DNA from 2 places in the Frateuria edaphi genome. Region 2 is predicted to be linked to the other one. Evidence: predicted binding sites of a transcription regulator. Region 2 holds the regulator's gene; the other holds the start of a gene.
What was found. Region 2 encodes FliA, which starts transcription of late flagellar genes. Its sites were predicted from a motif close to TAAAGTTTNNCNNNCNNNGGCCGATAA; they were not measured.

Region 1: a site for FliA is predicted at 6,404-6,430, ahead of LQ772_RS05860 (HDOD domain-containing protein). Genes of this name have one in related genera too.

What each region holds. Positions count from the first base shown of each region.
Region 1 covers NZ_CP088251.1:1,279,081-1,286,476, reverse strand. The annotation lists gene LQ772_RS05910 (hypothetical protein) at 1-184, shown strand, start outside; gene LQ772_RS05905 (hypothetical protein) at 244-720, shown strand; gene LQ772_RS05900 (hypothetical protein) at 789-1,097, shown strand; gene LQ772_RS05895 (hypothetical protein) at 2,063-2,380, shown strand; gene LQ772_RS05890 (hypothetical protein) at 2,564-3,163, shown strand; gene LQ772_RS05885 (winged helix-turn-helix domain-containing protein) at 3,156-3,533, shown strand; gene LQ772_RS05880 (di-trans,poly-cis-decaprenylcistransferase) at 3,595-4,323, shown strand; gene LQ772_RS05875 (hypothetical protein) at 4,397-4,732, shown strand; gene LQ772_RS05870 (hypothetical protein) at 4,780-5,172, shown strand; gene LQ772_RS05865 (LLM class flavin-dependent oxidoreductase) at 5,291-6,283, opposite strand; gene LQ772_RS05860 (HDOD domain-containing protein) at 6,472-7,396, shown strand, end outside.
Region 2 covers NZ_CP088251.1:772,347-779,742, forward strand. The annotation lists gene LQ772_RS03460 (MinD/ParA family protein) at 1-936, shown strand, start outside; gene LQ772_RS03465 (RNA polymerase sigma factor FliA) at 938-1,744, shown strand; gene LQ772_RS03470 (chemotaxis response regulator CheY) at 1,793-2,200, shown strand; gene LQ772_RS03475 (protein phosphatase CheZ) at 2,197-2,838, shown strand; gene LQ772_RS03480 (chemotaxis protein CheA) at 2,854-4,788, shown strand; gene LQ772_RS03485 (flagellar motor protein) at 4,790-5,530, shown strand; gene motD (flagellar motor protein MotD) at 5,527-6,558, shown strand; gene LQ772_RS03495 (chemotaxis protein CheW) at 6,590-7,051, shown strand; gene LQ772_RS03500 (DsrE family protein) at 7,205-7,396, opposite strand, start outside.

The DNA of each region.
Region 1 (7,396 bases), 510 kb from region 2:
GCTGGATGGTTTAGTGTTTATTGGTGTCATTCCACTCGCCTTCGGCGCCAAGCCAAATTGGACATTTTTCGTGGATCAATCGCCCTGGATATGGCTTTGCTACGCAGCCCTAGCCCCAATTATTTTTGGCGGCCTTTACGCTTACGAAAGGCACCCACAACTGGCAACCGCTGGTGAGGCCTAACAATTCATTCAAGCCGAAGCCGCTTCGCGGCTGGGCTTAATTCAGGTGTTAGGCCTCTAATGAAATACGCATTGCTCTTGCTGGTGCTGCTATCAACGGCCTCCGTAGCCGAAGATCTCGTGCCACTGAAGAAGCCAGAGCTGGCTGGCGTCTTGGGCTTGTCTGAGGAACTCGCTCGCACCGCCGCATCTGCAGAGCAGCCGCAGCCCTACATTGTTCGCGTGTATGCCGCGCCTGTCGCTGTCAGCGAATGCGATGGCACGATCGCCTCCTGCCCAGATGTCCGTCTCCTAATCACGGTCTCATCCGGAGATTTGGGGGAGCGCCCCTCCTTGTTCGAGCTTCCCGCTCAAAAGGGGTGGCAGTTCGTCGGCTGGTCGGCGCCTAGCTCTTTGGGCGGCCAGCCGGCAGCATCCTTCATCATCCGCAGCGCTCTGCCGGAGGCGAACATCAGTGCGGCGGCCCGCAAAGCGTGGCGTCCACGCACCTACAGGATGCTCGTCACACCCGAGTTGGCGACCTATGCAGTTCGGTAGGCCTAACAACTCGTTCAAGGCGGACGGCTTCGCCGCCGCTTAACTCCAGCGTTAGGCAGAGGGGCCTTATGGATCCAGCTACTAAATATTTGCTCAATCGGTGGCAATCACTGCGCACCGAAGCCGGACTGAAGCGCGCGGCGTCGGTTGCCCGCTGGCTCTGGCTCGCCGGCCTCATTTTGGCCCTGGTTGTTGCTTTCGGCCTCTACTACGAGCTTCCTCCGCTTGCCGTTGCAGCAGCTGCAGCCGCGATGGGATGGGTGGTCGCCGAACGGAACGCGCTCAAATCACGTATTTCTCAATGGCCCATGGTAGTCAGCTACATCGACTGGGGTCGGGTTACCAACGACCTTGGTGGCGATCAAGAGACGGCCTAACAATTCGTTCAAGGCGGACCGCTGCGGCGCCGCTTAACTCCAGCGTTAGGCTATGAGTCGAATCCCACTTTTTCTCCTGGCCTTGGCGCTTCTTCCAGGCTGCACTGCGTTCAAGCCCACGACTCCGGCATCCAAAGAGCTGGCCGCCACCTTGCTTTTTGTCCAAGGTGACAAGCCTCTCGATGTGGACTCAGGCCTAGTCTCCGTGGGCAACGACTATTTCCCCTCTGCGCCGGTAAAGCTGGCTTATATCGCTCCGGGCGGGCGCGAGATTGGGTACAACTGTCCTGGCTATATCTATGTGGACGGGCCACCGACCGTGGTACAAACCTTCGAGGACGGGAAACGCTACGAGCTGTTTTGTCGCGGCGGTAAGCCCGTCATTCGCGTACAGGCTCCGTGAGCCTAATAACTAGTTCAAGGCGGACGGCTACGCCGCCGCTCAATTCCAGCGTTAGGCCCCTTATGCGGTTACACCGCCAATGAGATCACGAGGCTTGCTCGCTCGGTCTGTGCGCGGGCTGTGGCAGCCGGCGGTGGTCGGCGCGGCATTCGTCGTTGTCGTTTGGCTCGTGGCAGCAATTCGCACAGGCGCATGGGCGTTGTCGCTGTGGGAGGCACTACCTCTCGGCGCAGCGCCGGCCATAGTGTTGGCGGCGCTTATCGGGCCGCTTCAGGCGTCGGCTGCACGCAGCAAGCATTGCGTCCCGATTCTCTCGCTCCCATCGCTGGGGCTAGCCGCGTTCGCCGCAGTGTGGGCTGCCTTCTGGGTAATCCCCTTTAACCTCGTGATTCTGGCCAAGCACGGACTCGTTCTTCCGCCTACGGAAAGCCTCACGTATCTTGCCGTCGCAGGAGCTGCCGGGTTCTGCTTGTCGTTCCTCCCGGTCAGGGCCTGACTATTCGTTCACGGCGGACGGCTTCGCCCCCGCTGAACTCAGGCGCCAGGCTGTGGAGAGCAGGTATTGAACAAGTCTGTTGCCAGCTCGTTGCTCGCGATGCACGCCCTCGGGAATGTTGCCGCATTCCTGTCCAATCCCGCCTATTACGCTTGGGCAACTTTCTCCGTGCTCTCCCTGGCGATCTGTTGCTTTCTAGTCGACAAACAAGTCGCGAGGCTCGTTGTGCTCGCTTACCTCGCAATCGGCTTGTATAGCTTCATCGTGGGCATGGCCTTCTCCGAGCACGGGCAACTGAGCGGTCTGGGTGTCTTTGCGATCGCGCTGGTCTTTCCGCCGGTGTTCTACATGGTCTACCGCGTTTATTCATCCAAGAGCGGGTGACGTAGCTTCTGGCGTGGCCTGACCGCTCGTTCAAGGCGGACGGCTTCGCCGCCTGGCGTTAGGCCCCTGCATGGCTGACCTCCCGCGACGTGTGCCTTGGCCACGCTTCGTTTCGCAGGTTACCCGTACTTTTCACGACAAAGTACTTGACGACCGTGCTGCGCCAAGCCTAGCCTCGCCGGCATGGACAACCGCCACTTGCGAAGCACGGTGTCGCTGCACGAGCACGCCGCGGAAAATCTTCTCTACATCCGCGATGCCATGGAGCGCGCCAGTTCCTTTACCGCCGTGCCCGGCTGGGGTGGCGTTTTCATGGGGTTGGCCGGATTCGCGGCGGCGATCATCGCGCCGGCGCAGCACAGCAGGTTCGCGTGGTTGGTGACCTGGCTCGCGACCGCTGCCATCGCCGTGGCCGTCGGGTTGCTCGGGGTGCTGGTCAAGGCGCGCAATGAGGGGGTCCCTCTGCTGTCGCGCCCTGCGCGGCAGTTTGCGCTTGGCTTCGTGCCGGCGATCTTCGTGGCCGCGCTCCTTACGATCGTGCTGTTCCGCGCCGGGCTGGATGCGCTGCTTCCCGGGATGTGGCTGCTGCTGTACGGCACGGCCGTGATTGCCGGCGGCACGTTCTCGATCCGCATCGTGCCGCTGATGGGCATCCTCTTTCTTTTCCTGGGCGCGATCGCGCTCTTCACGGCGCCGCCGGTGCAGGCAGTCTGCCTGGGTCTGGGTTTCGGTGGCCTGCACGTCGTGTTCGGCGTGCTCATCGCGAGAAAGTACGGTGGCTAAGCGATCGACCGCCAAGGCAGAGAACCTGCACAGCCGCCCGGCCCTGGTGCCGGTGGAGGGTGCGGTGGAACGCACGGTGGATCTTGACCGGCTGATCCACGAACGGCTGCGACTGGGGATCATCAGCGCCCTGGCCGTGAACGACCGGCTGGGCTTTACCGATCTCAAGGGCCTGCTCAATACGACGGACGGCAACCTCAGCGTGCACGCGCGCAAGCTCGAGGACGCGGGATACGTCGCCTGCCACAAGGGCTTCGAGGGGCGCATCCCGCGCACCGAATTCCGCATCACCCCGAAGGGCCGCAAAGCCCTGGAGTCCTACCTCAACCACATGGAAGCGCTGATCGCCGCAACCCGCATCGGCGACTGACCGTACGGGAGCGGCAGTTTGGCGCGCGCCTCAACTTTACATTGCAGAGTACTTGACGGATATGGACAACCTGCACGTTGCGATCATCATGGACGGCAACGGCCGCTGGGCCGAGGAGCGGGGATGGCCGCGAACCCGTGGCCATCGGGCGGGCGCGGGCGCGGTGCGACGCGTGGTGGAGGCGTCGCCGCGGCTGGGAATCACCACGCTGACGCTGTATGCCTTTTCCTCGGACAACTGGCGCCGTCCGGCACCGGAAGTCGCAACGCTGATGGCGTTGTTCCGCAATTTCCTCACGTCGGAGGTGGACGCTTGCCGCCGCGAAGGGGTTCGCCTGAGCGTGATCGGTCGCCGTGATCGGCTTTCCCCAGCGCTGGTAAGGACCATTGAGCAGGCTGAAGCAACGACCGCAGGCGGCCGGATGCTCGACCTGCGACTGGCAGTGGACTATTCCTCGCGCGACGCCATCACCACGGCGGCCGCGCTCCACGCAGGCGCAGCACCGAGCCGCGAGCAGTTCCGCCAGCTGCTTGCGCGTTCGCAGCACGGCGACCCGTGCACGCCGGACGTGGATCTGCTGGTCCGCACCGGACGCGAGCAACGGCTAAGCGATTTCCTGCTGTGGGAGTGCGCCTATGCGGAGCTGCTCTTCTCCAGCGTGCTGTGGCCGGATTTCACCGGGGGCGACCTTGCCGACGCGGTCGAGACGTTCCATCGGCGCAATCGCCGGTTCGGCAGCCTGCCCCAGGCGTGCGTGACGGAGCCGGAACGCAAGACAGCCACCCGATGAGCCCTCCGATCAACGGGCGACTCTGCCCTGTCGTTCAACCCAAAGCGAGGTTGCATCCATGGAGCATCAGGACATGCACGAGGTCATCGGCGACGCCATCCGTTACTGGGAGCGCCACCGGATCGTCTACAACCTGGTATTGCTGGTGGTCGTCGCGACCATTTTCGTCGCGAATGCCGCCGCTTTCGGGCGCGTGGTTTCGCTCGACCTGTTCCTGCAGCTGTTCCTGCTCGCGGTCATGGCGAACGTGGCCTACTGCGCCGCCTATCCGGTCGACCTGACCGCGCAGTGGTCCACGCTGCGCGCACCGTGGCTTCGGATGCGGTGGGTTCTTTTCCTGATCGGCCTGGCATTCGCTACGACCCTCGCCCAGTTCATCGCACGCGGGTTGCTGGGCGAGCACGCCTGACCTTGCGTGGAAGAAGCAAAACGGACAGCTCCCAGCGGAGGCACGTCATGCGCGCACCTGTTCACCTCAGCACGTTCCGTTCGGCCGCCTGCGTGGCATTGGTGGCGACGATTCTCCTGGTATGGCTCAGCCTGGGGGTCGGCATCATCGGGGCCGATGGCGATCCTGCCAACCGGATGTATTTCGGAGTAGTGGCCATCGGCGTCATCGGCGCGGCCATCGCGCGTCTGCACCCCAGGGGGATGGCGCGGGCGCTCGCGGCGATGGCGTTTGCGCAGGGGCTGATCGGTGCGTTCGCGCTGGTCGAGGGGCTTGGGCTTCCCTGGAGCGAGCCTGCGGAGATCGTGCTGTTGAACGGCTTCTTCGTGGCGTTGTTCGGGGGATCGGCGTGGATGTTCGCGCAGGCGGCACGGGGCGAGCCGGAGCGTGGCAGGGTTTGAGGCGCGGGGCGCGATCGCGGGGACTCGCGGTCGCGTACAGGTGAGCTCCTGCAAAGGTGGAATGCGATCGCGTGGTGTGGCTCGCGGTCGCGCGCAGGTGCGCTCCTCCGGGGAGCGATCAGGTGGCGAGGTGCTCGCGGGCCTGCATCGCCAGTTCGAAGGAGCGCCGCCGCAGGTTGTGATCGAAGATGTTGGCGGTCAGCATCAGCTCGTCGGGTTGGTGGCGGGCGATGAAGTCGGCCAGGCCCTTTTGCACGGCGGCGGGGCCACCGACCACGGCGCACGCGAGCGCGCGTTCCACGCCGAGCCTTTCGGTAGGCGTCCAGTAGCTCTCGATGTCGTCGATGGGCGCAGGTACCAGCCCTGGCCGGCCGCGGCGCAGGTTGATGAAACTCTGTTGTTGCGTGGTGAACAGGCGGCGTGCCTCGGCATCGGTGTCCGCCGCGACGACGTTGAGCCCAAGCATGGCGTGTGGCTGCGCGAGCCGCGGCGACGGACGGAATTCGCGGCGGTAGATCGACAGCGCGGTGTCCATCGCGTCAGGCGCGAAATGCGAGGCGAAGGCGAAGGGCAGCCCCAGCGCCGCGGCCAGGCGCGCACTGAACAGGCTGGAGCCCAGCAGCCAGACCGGCACGTCCAGGCCCGCGCCTGGAACCGCGCGCACCGCCTGGCCGGGACTGGCCGGTTCGAAGTAGTGCAGCAGTTCGAGCACGTCGTCGGGAAAGGTTTCCGCCGCGTCGCCGTAGCGGCGCAGCGCACGCATCGTCGCCTGGTCGGTTCCCGGGGCACGGCCCAGTCCCAGGTCGATGCGGCCCGGGTACAGCGCGGCCAGCGTGCCGAACTGCTCAGCCACCTGCAGTGGCGCATGGTTGGGCAACATCACGCCGCCGGCGCCGACGCGGATGGTCGAGGTGCCACCGGCGACGTGGCCGATCAGTACTGCCGTGGCGGCGCTGGCGATGCCGGGCATGTTGTGGTGCTCGGCCAGCCAGTAACGCCGGTAGCCCAGTTGCTCGCCCAATCTGGCAAGGTCCAGCGTGTTGCGGAAGGCGGCGCTTGCGTCGCTGCCTTCGGTAATGGGGGCCAGGTCGAGTATCGAGAAGGGGATCATGCGGGAGGTCCTGCGCGGAGTTCCCTGGATGTGGGGCCGCGGGGCGGCCATTGCCAGTGTCCGCGCGGGGCGGGCCTCCGGCTCCGGCTGCGCTCGGCGCGAACGGGGTTATGGGACGGCTACATTTCCCCGCCGGACTGCCGATACAGCGCGGAGCACGCCATGGAACCTGCATCCGGATGATCGCCATGTGGCGGCGTCTTTTCGCCGCGAGGAAAGTTCCGAGCCGCCCTGCCCCCGCCCCGCCGATCGTGACGGTGGTGGCCGACGCGCCCGTGTGCGAGATGGCGCCACCGCTGACGGTGGTGGAGGACCGTTTTCATCGTTTCGTGCTGGGCCTTCCGGCGGCCGTCAGCGATACGGCCAGCGGCCCCGAGCAGGCTACGTTGCGGCGGCTGGAGGCGATCGGCGAGCGCTTCGACGTCAGCGGGCTGCCGCGCTTGCCCAGCGTGCTGCCACAGCTGCTGCGCGCATTGAGGAACGACAACCTGGCCGGATCGCAGCTGGCTGCGCTGATCGGCCGCGATCCGGTGCTCGTGGGCGAAGTGATGCGCGTGGCCGGCAGCGCGCACTTCCGTTCGGCGCAGCCGATCCACAGTCTGCAGCACGCCGTGGTCCTGCTCGGGCGCGATGCCCTGCGCCGGGTCGCCACATTGCACGTAATGAAGCCGATCCTGCAGGCCAGCGCGGGCATGCGCGGGCATATGGCCGGACCATGGCTGTGGGAGCACGCCGAGCGCTGCGCGCATGCCGCCGCCTTCCTCGGCCGGCATGGGGGCTGCGATCCGTTCGAGGCGTTCCTGGCCGGAATGGTCTGTCATACCGGCACCGGCGCGATCGTGCGCCTGCTGGACCAGGAGGCGCCGCCGTCGCTGGGGCCGTTCTCGCCCGTGTTCCTGGCGGGCTGCATGCGCATCGGCGCGCGGCTGTCGCTGCGCGCGGTGCGGCACTGGGAGATGCCGGCCAACGTGATCGAAGCACTGGTCGAACGCGTCAACGCACTGCACGCGCCGGCCTCGTCGCTGGGCAAGGTGCTGGCCTGCGCCGATCCGCTGGCGATGGTGCAGCTGCTGGTGGAGCGCGACCTGCTGGATGCCGAACTGGACTACAGCG
Region 2 (7,396 bases):
ATCCTTGCAATGAATCAGGCGTGGGGCTTGAAAGACATGTTCAACGCGATCACGGGCGAGCGCGATGCCGCGCCGGCCGCACCGCACCGGCCGCACCAGGCGACCAACGCAGGCGCACCGCGCCGCCGCTGCCGCGCGATCGCGGTCGCCGGCGGCAAGGGCGGCGTCGGCAAGACCACCGTGGCGGTCAACCTCGGGATGAGCCTGGCGATGGCCGGGCGCGAGGTGATGCTGCTGGATGCCGACATGGGCCTGGCCAATGTCGACGTACTGCTCGGCCTGGCGCCCTCGCGCCACCTGGGCCACCTGCTGGACGGCACGGCCACGCTGGAGGAGCTGCTGCTTGACGCCCCCCACGGGCTCAAGGTCATCCCCGGCGGCTCCGGCGCGCGGCGCCTGGCGCAGCTGGGCAACGGCGAGCATGCCGCGGTGATCCGCGCGTTCGACGAGCTGCCCCGTCCGCCGGACTACCTGCTGGTCGATACCGCCGCGGGCCTGTCGGACAACGTGGCGATGTTCGCCGCGGCGGCCGACGACGTCGTGCTGGTGGTTTGCGACGAGCCGGCCTCGCTCACCGACGCCTATGCGCTGATCAAGGTCCTCTCCCGCGACTTTGGCGTGCGCCGCTTCCGCTTCGTCGCCAACATGGTGCGCAACCTGGGCGAGGCCCGCGCGCTGCACCAGAAGCTGGCCAAGGTCAGCGACCGCTTCCTGGACGTGGTGCTGGATTTCTTCGGGTTCGTGCCGCAGGACGAGCGGCTCAAGCAGGCCATCCGGCGCCAGAACGCGGTGGTGGACATGTGGCCGGCGGCGCGTTCGTCGCAGGCATTCAAGCAATTGGCAGGTGCGGTCGATAACTGGGAGGAACCCGCGCGCGCGGGCCTGGACCGCATCGCATTCTTCGGTGGCCAGGCCGTGACGGCGTCGGGGTGGTGAGATGAGCGTGGCATCGGAATATCTCCAGCTGCAAAAACAGAGTGCAGATGAGTTGGTGCGCCAGCACGCGCCACTGGTGCGTCGTATTGCCTATCACCTGATGGGCCGTCTTCCCCCCAGCGTGGACGTGGGCGACCTGATCCAGTCCGGCATGATCGGCCTGCTCGAGGCCGCGCGGCACTACGCCACCGACCGCGCCGCCAGCTTCGAGACCTACGCCGGCATCCGCATCCGCGGCGCCATGCTCGACGAGCTGCGCAAGACAGACTGGACCCCCCGCTCGGTGCACCGCAAGGTGCGCGAAGTGGCCGAGGTGGTGCGCCAGATCGAGATCGAGACCGGCGCCGACGCCGAGGATGCCGAAGTCATCAAGCGCCTCGGCGTGAGCGCGGAGGACTACCACCAGATTCTCGCCGACGCCGCCAGCGCGCGCCTGCTCAGCCTCACCGCGCCGGACGACGGCGACGGCGCGCCAGCCTTCGACGTGGTCGACCAGGGCACCCTGGGGCCGGCCGAGAGCATCGAGCAGGACGGCCTGCGCCAGGCGTTGATCGACGGCATCTCCGGCCTGCCCGAGCGCGAGCAGCTGGTGATGTCGCTGTACTACGAGCAGGAATTGAACCTGAAGGAAATCGGCGCCGTGCTCGGCGTGACCGAGTCGCGCGTGTGCCAGATCCACGGCCAGGCGATCGTGCGGCTGCGTGCGCGCATGGGCGACTGGCGCGACGACGTGCAGGGGGAGTCGGAAACCGGCACCCGCAAAGGCAAGGGCCGCCGCGCTTCATCCGATCGTTCCGTTTCCCGCTGACCCCTCCGACTTCCGATCCCGAATCCCGATTTCCTACCAGAGGAACCAATGGACAAGAACATGAAAATCCTCGTGGTGGACGACTTCTCCACCATGCGGCGCATCGTCAGGAACCTGCTGGTGGAGCTGGGTTTCACCAACACGCTGATCCAGGAAGCCGACGACGGCAACAACGCGCTGACCATGCTGAAAAGCCAGCCGTTCGACATGGTCGTGACCGACTGGAACATGCCCAACATGACCGGCATCGACCTGTTGCGCGCGATCCGCGCCGAACCCTCGCTCAAGGGCCTGCCGGTGCTGATGGTTACCGCCGAGAACAACCGCGACCAGATCATCGCCGCGGCCCAGGCGGGCGTGAACGGCTACATCGTCAAGCCGTTCAACGCGGTCACGCTGAAGGAGAAGCTCACCAAGATCTTCGAGCGCCTGGCCGCCGCGGGAGCCAGCGCATGAGCGCCGTGCTTTCCACCTTCGACGAAACCGCGCTGCCGCAAGAGCTGCAGGACCTGCTCAACAGCGAAGATGGCGCGGCCTTCGAGCACGCGCTCGATGCGCTGGTGCGCCAGCGCGAGCAGCACCTGTTCCGGGCGTTGGGCCTGCTCGCGCGCGACCTGCATGGCGCGGTCAGCCGGCTCGGCAACGACCTGGCGCACGAAGGTGTGCCGGGCAAGGTCGCCGACGTGCGCAAGCACCTGAACGACGTGCTGGAGATGAGCGCCCAGGCGGCCCATCGCAGCATCGATTTCGCCGAACGCATGAGCCCCGAGGCCGACGCGCTGGCGCAGAGCGCCGAGCAGGTGCTCGCCTCGGCGGCACCATGCGACCCGGTCGCGGACCTGGCGCGCCAGGCCGGCAACTTCGCAGGCGCATGCCGCGAGGGCCTCAACGACATGGTGATGGCGCAGTCCTGGCAGGATCTGTCCGGCCAGCGCATCAAGAAGGTGGTCAACTTCATCGAGTCGGTGGAGTCCTCGCTGCTGGAGCTGGTCCGCCTGACCGGTGCATTGTCCGGCCGCGAGCCGCCGCCGGTGGTTGAGAAGATCTCCGGCCAGGACGAGGCGGACCGCCTGCTCAGCGAATTCGGTTTCTAAGGGAGTCCCAGGCGAATGGATCCCTCGCTCGACGCCGAACTGCGCGACGATTTCCTGGTCGAGGCCGGGGAGCTGGTCGAGCGCCTGTCGGAACAACTGGTCGAGCTGGAAGCCAGCCCGCGCGACGCCGAGCTGCTGAACGCGGTGTTCCGCGCCTTCCATACGGTCAAGGGTGGCGCGGGCTTCCTCGCCATCGAGCCGATGGTGCAGCTGTGCCATCACGCCGAGGACCTGCTCAACGTCGCCCGCAACGGCGCGCTGGTGCTGGATTCGGCGAGGATGGACGCACTGCTCGAAGCGCTGGACCTGCTCAACGCGATGATGGATGCGCTGCGGGGCGGCACCTCGATGGCCATGCCGCCGCCTGCGCTGCTCAAGCGGCTGACGCCCGGCGCCGCGGCGCCCGCGCCGCCGCCGGTCGCCGCGCCCGTGGCCGCACCGCCGGCGGACGGCAGCATCGACGACAGCGAATTCGAGGCCCTGCTGGACAGCCTGTACGGCACCGCCGCGCCGGGCACCGTCGCACCGGCGCCGGCCGTGCCGTCACCGACCCACATCAGCGACGACGAATTCGAGGCGCTGCTGGACAACCTGCACGGCACGGCGGCGCCCGGCGCCAGCGCCGTACCGGCATCCAGCACGACTATCGCCGACGACGAATTCGAGGCCCTGCTCGACAACCTGCACGGCAAGGGCGCCGCCCCCGGCGCCCAGCCCATAACCGCCGCTCCGGCGCCTGCGCCTGCGCCCGCGCCCGCACGCGCGGCCGCGCCGGCCGAGACCAGCGTGCGCGTCGATACCGGCCGGCTCGACGCGCTGGTCAATCGCGCCGGCGAACTGGTGCTGGTCCGCAACCGCCTGCAGAGCCTGGCCCAGAAGAGCGGCGACGACATGCTGGCGCAGGCCGCGGCCGAACTCGACCGCGTCGCCGACGAGATGCAAGGCGCGGTGCTGTCCATGCGCATGCAGCCGGTCGGCCGGCTGTTCCAGCGCTTTCCGCGCATCGTGCGCGACCTCGCCCGCCAGCTGGGCAAGGAAGTGGACCTGGTGACCGAAGGCGAGGGCACCGACCTCGATCGCAGCCTGGTCGAGGCGCTCGCCGATCCGCTGATCCACCTGTTGCGCAACGCACTGGACCACGGGCTGGAAATGCCCGAGGAACGCGTCAAGGTCGGCAAGTCGCGCCGTGGCACGGTGCGCCTGTCCGCCAGCCAGCGCGGCGAGCGCATCGTCATCGCGGTGAGCGACGACGGCCACGGCATGAACCCCGAGGTGCTCAAGCGCAAGGCGGTCGAGAAGGGCGTGATCGACGCGGCCCAGGCCGCGCGCCTGAGCGAGAACGAGTGCTACGAACTGATCTTCCGCCCGGGCTTTTCCACCGCCGCGCAGATCTCCGACATCTCCGGCCGCGGCGTCGGCATGGACGTGGTCAAGACGCGCGTGGCCGAACTCGGCGGCACCCTGCAGGTGCGCTCGAAGCTCGGCCAGGGCAGCGAACTGCAGCTGACCGTGCCGCTGACCCTGGCGATCCTGCGCGTGCTGATGGTGCGCGTGGGCCCGCGCCTGTTCGCGCTGCCGCTGTCCAACGTGGAGGAAGTGTTCGAACTGTCCGCGGGCCAGGACCGCATGCTCGATGGCCGGCTGGTCGCCAACCACCGCGGTCGCGCGCTGCCGCTGGGCGATCTGGCCGGCTGGGCCGGCGTGGTCGGCGTCGCGCCGCGCCACGTGGTGGTGCTGCACATCGGCCACCAGCGCATCGGTTGCCTGGTGCACGAGGTGCTCGGCCGCGAGGACGTCATGGCCAAGCCGCTGGGTCCGCTGTTCGAGGGCCTGCCGGGCATCGCCGGTGCCACGGTCACCGGCGACGGTGCGCTCGCGCTGGTGCTGGACCTGGCCGGCCTGGCCGACGATGGCGGGCAGCTCCTGCCGTCACTGAGGGCGGCGGGCTGACATGGACGTGGTGAGCCTCGTCGGCACGATCCTGGCCTTCCTGGTCATCATCGTGGGCACCATCCTCAAAGGCTCCACGGTCGGCGCGCTGGTCAACCCGGCCGCGTTCGTGATCGTCTTCGCCGGCACCATCGCCGCCTTGATGGTGCAGACGCCCGGCAGCGTGCTCAAGCGCGCGCTGGGCATGCTGCCGATGGTCTACCGCCCGCCGGTGTTCCAGCCCTCGGACCTGATTGCCCGCATCATCGGCTGGAGCGAGATCTCCCGCCGGCAGGGCCTGCTCGGCCTCGAGCCGAGGATCGACGAGGAAAGCGACGGCTTCGTGCGCAAGGGCCTGCAGATGCTGGTCGACGGCGGCGAGCCGGACGCGATCCGCGGCGTGCTCGAGGTCGAGATGGAGGCGCGCGAGCACAACGAGCTGGTCGCCGCCAAGGTGTTCGAGAACGCCGGCATCTACTCCCCGACGATGGGCATCATCGGCGCCGTGATGGGGTTGATGGCGGTGATGCAGAACCTCGCCGATCCCAGCAAGCTGGGCCACGGCATCGCCGCGGCCTTCGTCGCCACCATCTACGGCGTGGCGCTGGCCAACCTCCTCATGCTGCCGATGTCCGCGCGGCTCAAGGGCCTGGTGCGCAAGCAGACGCAGATGCGCGAGATCCTCGTCGAAGGTCTGGTGTCGATCGCCGAAGGGGACAACCCGCGGCAGATCGAGGCCAAGCTGCAGGGGTATCTCTCGTGAAAAAGAAGCATCACCACGAGGATCACGTCAACCATGAGGCCTGGGCGATTCCCTACGCCGACCTGATGACGCTGCTGCTCGCTTTCTTCGTGGTGATGTATGCGGTCTCGGTCGTCAACGAGGGCAAGTACCGCGTGATGTCCGAGTCGATCATCGAGGCGTTCAACGGCTCCAGCCACGTGATCGCGCCGATGCCGGCACAGAATGCGAAGCCGCACAACGTCGACCCGGCCATCGCCGCGCCGCAGGGCCAGCCCGGCGCGGCCGTCGCGCCGGTGGCCGTGCCGATCCCGTTGCGCCCGGCGCCGCGGCGGATGGTCGCCGAACGCGCCCCGCACGAGACCTTGCGCGACGTGCAAGCCACGCAGGAAGCGCAGCGCCAAGCGAACCTCACGCGCATCCAGCACGAGGTGGAAAAGGCGCTGCAACCGCTGATCGACAGGCAGCAGGTCGTCGTGCGCCGCACGGCCAACTGGCTGGAGATCGAGATCCGCACCGACATCCTGTTCCCCAGCGGCGTGGCGCAGCTCTCGCACCAGGCCGATGCGGTGCTGAGCAGCCTGGGCGGCATCCTGGCGCCGTTCGGCAACCCCTTGCGCATCGAGGGCTATACCGACGACAAGCCGATCAATACGGCCGTCTTTCCGTCCAACTGGGAACTGTCCGCCGCCCGCGCCGCCAGCGTGGCGCGGCTATTCACCGAACACGGGGTGAGCCCCTCGCGGCTTGGGATCATCGGCTGGGGCCAGTTCCGCCCGGCGGCCGACAACGTCACCGTCGAAGGCCGCAACCGCAATCGCCGCGTCCTGGTCGTGGTGCTGAGCGACCACGCCACGCCGACGCGCTATTCCGGCGACGCCGATCGGCTCGGCCAGCTTGCCGACGTCGCGCCGCCCGCCGATGCGCCCGCCACGCCTGTTCCGCCGGGCGCGGGACTGGCCAAGGCCGGCGCCACGGAAGGCACGCCCAAGGCTGCGGTGCATGTCGTCGAGCCACCGTTGATCGTCACGCCCGGGCACGGCAAATGAGCCGCGCCGCCACTACCATGAAAACCAAGCCATGAATGCTCCGGCCACCCCGAACACCCAGCACTGGCTCACCTTCCAACTGGATGGCCAGGCCTACGCCGCACCGCTGGTCCAGGTCAGCGAGGTGATCCGCGTCGGCGAGGTGACGCCGGTGCCCGGCGCCGCTGCCGACCTGCTCGGCATCCGCCATCTGCGCGGACGCGTGGTGCCGGTGCTGGATGGCCGCCGCCGGCTAGGCCTGCCACCGCGCGATGGCGACACCGACAGCGTGCGCGTGGTGATGCTCAACCATGCCAGCCATGCCGTCGGCCTGCGCGTCGATGCGGTGGGCGAGTTGCTGTTGCCGGGCGCCGATGCCGTCGCACCGCCGCCGCCAGGTCGCGCCGCGCGGGTGGATGATCCGGTCATCGGCGTGTTGCCATGGAAGGGTGGTTTCGTCGCGCTGCTGGACGTGCGCCGGCTGTGCCGGTTGCCGGAGGCGGATGCGGCGTAAGTGTGGGCTCGCCGCAAGGCTGCCCCCATCCGCCCTCCGGCACTTCCCCTGCAGGCGGGGGAAGGAACAACCCTGGCGTAGAGCTCCCCGACCGAGCCTTCCCCCGTTGACGGGGGGAGGGAGCCGACCGGCGGAAGGGGCGACCTTGCCGGATCAATCCGGCTCTTTCGGCACCTCGCCGTAGCCCGCCGCCTGCAGCTCCTCACGCGTGGTCAGCGCCGACAGCGAGAGCTTCATGCCCGGCCGGATGTTGGCGGCCACGAAGTTCTGGTGCCCGAGCGCCTGCCCGCACACCACCATGTCCACATTGGCCTGGTGCAGTTGCCGGATCAAGCCTGCGTTCGG